One region of the Achromobacter sp. CSND-B12 genome, then DNA from elsewhere that is predicted to be linked to it. Evidence: predicted binding sites of a transcription regulator. Region 1 holds the regulator's gene; the other holds the start of a gene.
What was found. Region 1 encodes HrcA, which represses chaperone genes, less so after heat shock. Its sites were predicted from a motif close to TTAGCACTCNNNNNNNNNGAGTGCTAA; they were not measured.
Positions count from the first base shown of each region.

Region 2: a site for HrcA is predicted at 1,102-1,128, ahead of groES (co-chaperone GroES). Genes of this name have one in related genera too.

Region 1 covers NZ_JBREGJ010000001.1:4,455,722-4,458,119, reverse strand. Annotated here, with positions in the region: gene hemH (ferrochelatase) at 1-747, opposite strand, end outside; gene hrcA (heat-inducible transcriptional repressor HrcA) at 793-1,797, opposite strand; gene ACUTAG_RS21070 (NAD kinase) at 1,927-2,398, shown strand, end outside.
Region 2 covers NZ_JBREGJ010000001.1:2,101,316-2,103,713, reverse strand. Annotated here, with positions in the region: gene groL (chaperonin GroEL) at 1-719, opposite strand, end outside; gene groES (co-chaperone GroES) at 757-1,044, opposite strand; gene ACUTAG_RS09840 (hypothetical protein) at 1,701-2,398, opposite strand, start outside.

The sequences.
Region 1 (2,398 bases):
CGCGGTTTCCATGCAGTCGCGGTAATACGGATCGCCCAGCTCGATGGAATAACGCGGCAATCCGTGGAAACTCATGACCAGTTTCTGCGGCTTGCCGTGCTCGCGCCAATGCGCCTCGATGCTGGCGGCCAGCGGATCCAGGTAGAGGGGTTCCTGGTGGAAGCGCTTGATGAAGCGCATTTCCGGCTGGTCGCGCAGCCGGGCCGCATGGCGCGTGACGGCATCGACCACGGTGGCGGTGGTGCTGGCGGCATACTGCGGGTACAGCGGCACGGTCAGGATGCGTTCGCATCCTTGCGCCCGCAAGCGCGAGATGGCGTCGGGGATCGAGGGATTGCCGTAGCGCATGCCCAGCTCGACCACCGCCTCGACGCCGGCGGCGCTCAAGGCCGCCTGCACGCCTTCGGCCTGGCGGCGGCTGTAGACCATCAGCGGCGAGCCGTCCTTGAGCCAGACGCCGGCATAGCGCGGCTCCAGTTTCTTGGGACGCAGCGTCAGCACCAGGCCGTGCAGGATCGGCTTCCAGAGATAGCGCGGGATCTCGATCACGCGGGGATCCGACAGGAATTCGCCCAGGTACTTGCGGATGTCCTTCTTGCCAGGGGTGTCCGGCGTGCCAAGGTTCACCAGCAGCACGCCGACCTTGCCTTCGACCCGCGGCGGCGGATCTTCGTTGAAGGGGTCTTCCTGCTCGGCTTCGGGCAGGTAGCGTTCAGGCCAGAGATACTTGAACAGGCGAAGAAACACAAAAACTCCCCTTCCTCCGCCAGGAGGATGTCGGTTCGGGTGGGACTACTGGTTGTGGCTGAGGGCGTTGGACAGCAGGCGGGCCGTAATGTCCACGATCGGGATGACACGCTCGTAGGCCATGCGGGTTGGGCCGATCACGCCGAGCGTGCCGACCACCTTGCCGTCCACGCCGTAGGGCGCGGTGATGACCGAGACCTCTTCCATCGGCACCAGCTGGGAATCGCCGCCGATGTAGATCTGCACCCCCTGCGCCCGGCTCGACACGTCGAGCAGCTGCAGCAGGTCGGTCTTTTTCTCGAACAGCGAGAACATCTTGCGCAGGCGGTCCATGTCGGACGCGATGTCAGTGACGTCGAGCAGCTTGCGCTCGCCCGAGATGACCACGGCGTCGCCATCCTCGGCCGCTTCGGCGCTGGCCTCGACCGCCGCCTGCATCAGCCGGGAGATGTCCTCGCGCAACTGCGCCAGTTCGGTCGAGAGGGTGCGCCGCACCGCGTCGAAGGACTTGCCGGCGAAATGGACGTTGAAGAAATTGCCCGCCTCCAGCAGTTCGGCCTCGGCGTAGTCGCGCTGCACGAACAGGATGCGGTTCTGCACGTCGCCGTCGGGCGTGACGATGATCAGCAGCACGCGCTTGTCGGACAGGCGGATGAATTCGATCTGGCGAAAGACCTGGGCCCGCTTGGGAGTCAGCACCACGCCGGCGAACTGGGTCAGGTTCGACAGCAGCGCCGCGGCGGCGTTGACCGCGCGGGTGGGTTCGGCCGCCGCCAGCATGTCGCCCATGTTGTGGGGTTCGAGCTGGTAGGACTGCACCGCCAGCAGCGAATCGACGAACATGCGGTAGCCACGGGGCGTGGGAATGCGCCCCGCGGAGGTGTGCGGACTGTGGATCAGGCCCAGTTCTTCCAGGTCCGCCATGACGTTGCGGATGGTGGCGGGCGACAGATCGAAAACCTTCGATAGCGTCCGCGAGCCGACTGGTTGCCCATCGGCGATGTAGCGTTCGATCAACGCTTTCAGTAATGCGCGTGCGCGGTCATCCATAGCGGGTATTTTAGGGAATCTTTTCCAATTAAGGCGATTTTTGTCCCGCAAGCCGATATGCGGCCCCATATAATCGGCTAACAGGCCCGATTCCGGACCGATTTCGTTTTTCTGATTCGCCTTGCCACCATGCACTTTCCTACCGTCGCGCTGATCGGCAGATACCAGGACACCGGCCTGGCCACTCCGCTAAGGGCGCTCGCGCACGCGCTCACGCAGGCCGGGCGGCAGGTGCTCGTCGATGCCGACACGGCCCGCAACACCGGCCTCACGGAATACCCGGTCGCCACTTACGAAGAGATCGGCAAGGATGCGTCGCTGGCGGTGGTCATGGGCGGCGACGGCACGGTGCTGGGCGCCGCGCGCCACCTCGCGCCCTACGGCGTGCCGGTGGTCGGCATCAACCACGGCCACCTGGGTTTCATCACCGACATTCCCGTGCAGGACGCGCACGGCGCGCTGACGCGCGTGCTGGAGGGCAACTTCCAGATCGAAGAGCGCATGCTGCTCGAAGGCAGCGCCTGGCGCGGCGACCAGCAGATGTACGCGGCCTCGGCCCTGAACGACGTGGTGCTGAACCGCGCCGGGCGCGGCGGCATGA
Region 2 (2,398 bases), 2.4 Mb from region 1:
ACTTGTTCCAGCACCGGCAGCAGGTCACGGATGTTGCTGATCTTCTTGTCGAAGATCAGGACGAACGGATCTTCCAGCGCGGCGACTTGCTTTTCCGGGCTGTTGATGAAGTAGGGCGACAGGTAGCCGCGGTCGAATTGCATGCCTTCGACGACGTCCAGCTCGTTTTCCAGCGACTTGCCGTCTTCGACGGTGATGACGCCTTCCTTGCCGACCTTGTCCATCGCGTCAGCGATGATCTGGCCGATCGAGGAATCGCTGTTGGCCGAGATCGAGCCGACCTGGGCGATTTCCTTGCTGGTCGTGACCGGCTTGGATTGCTTCTTCAGTTCGGCGACGGCGGCGGCGACGGCCTTGTCGATGCCGCGCTTCAGGTCGATCGGGTTGAAACCGGCGGCAACGTACTTCAGGCCTTCCTGAACGATGGCCTGGGCCAGCACGGTGGCGGTGGTGGTGCCGTCACCGGCGTTGTCGGAGGTCTTGGAGGCGACGTCCTTGACCAGCTGGGCGCCGATGTTCTCGAACTTGTCCTTCAGTTCGATTTCCTTGGCGACGGAGACGCCGTCCTTGGTCACGGTCGGGGCGCCGAACGAGCGCTCCAGCACGACGTTGCGACCCTTGGGGCCCAGGGTGGTCTTGACGGCGTTGGCGAGGACATTCACGCCACGGACGATGCGCACGCGGGCGTCGTCACCGAACAGTACTTGCTTGGCAGCCATTTGTTAGCTTCCTTCGAAAATTCGTTTGAGGCAGGGTTTACTGGACCACGGCGAGGATTTCGTCCTCGCGGATGACGAGCAGCTCTTCGCCATCGACCTTGACGGCCTGGCCGGCGTACTTGCCGAACAGAACCTTGTCGCCAGCCTTCAGGTCGACCGGCAGGATCTTGCCGTCTTCGGTCTTCTTGCCGGGGCCGACGGCCACGACTTCACCCTGGTCGGGCTTTTCAGCGGCGCTGTCGGGGATGACGATGCCCGACGCAGTCTTGCGCTCGTTTTCGAGGCGTTTGACGATCACGCGATCGCCCAGGGGACGCAAGGCCATGAGGAACTCCTGTTACTAAAGAAGAAAGTGAATGATCGGTTGGGCCCGGGAGGACTGTTAGCACTCACCGGAGTCGAGTGCTAATTATAGGGATGATGTTCCGGGGTTCAAGGGGGAGAGCGGTGGCTGTTACATATGGGGCGGGCGGCCATGCTCCTTATGGTGCGTCCCTTTTTTTGGCGGGTTGAGCTGAAGGGTCCGAGGAGCAAGAGTCTGCTGCAGAAGTTCGCCGAACATGGAAAGTTGGTTGCTCAATTTGAAAAGTAACAATGGTGTGGAACCAAGAGCGCTGCGGCCTGCTGCCTTGTTCAGGTGCTGAGGTCATGTCCGTGGGACTGCACAAGCGAGAGCTTTGGTTTCCAGCACAAGTGAGTTCTCGAGTTCAGAACGAGTGGAAACGCTGCTGCTCGCGTCGTTGAAGTTGGAATTCTCCGTGAACTACGCGGCGTAGTCGCCGTAGAAGGCATCCTGCGGCGACTTGATGTTTCTTGCGCTATGCCGGGCAATCCCGCCCGGCACCGGAGATCCAGCAATGCAGCATTCCATCGCTTTCCACACCGTCGACCACGTCGCGGGCGCGCTCTTCGTTCGCCACCTTTGTCTAGAAAATCGACGGGCATTTTTCCGGCAGCGGGGCGGTGAAGCCGATCTAACGGTCAGGCCAGCGCAAGCCCGCTGTGCGCGCGGGTGCGGTCGTCGTGCAGGTCCTGCACGGCCAGCGCAGCTGGATGCACGTTCAGCGTATTGCCCACGCTGCCCAGGTATTGGCAGGCGGCAAAACCTTGCGTGGCCTTTTCGTAGCGCGCCACCCAGGCGTTGCGTGCGGCCTGCTTCTCAAACGGCACCGGCCAGACGCTCGGGCGCGGCAGGTGTTCGTCGATGTCCGCGCGCCATGGCTTGGCGCTCAAGCGCGCACGAAAACAATTCTGGTTACGGCACATGCGCGCATAGACCGGGTCGGCGCCCAGCGCCTCGAAAGCTTCGGACACGCCGCCATCCGTGGGGGCGAACACGTCGTGCATCACCAGAATGCGTGCGCCCGAGGGCGTGCGGTACAGCCGCAGGTGCCAGTCGGGTCGTTGCTGGATGAACTGATCCAGGCGCTCCCGCAGGCCCGTCAGCGGATCGCTTTTGTCCTCGGTCAGGCGCAGCCCCTCGGCGCGTGCGCGCCAGAAGCCGAACGCCGTCACCAGCATGAGCGTGGCCAGGCCCGCCATCGCCGAGTACGTGGTGTAGCCAACCGCGAAGGCCATCAGAAACGCCGCGCCGATCACCGTCAGCCCGCGCGCGTTGCCGCGCCGTTCTTCGAAGTCGACATCGACGAACATCACGTTGGGCGTGTTCAGGCAGCGCG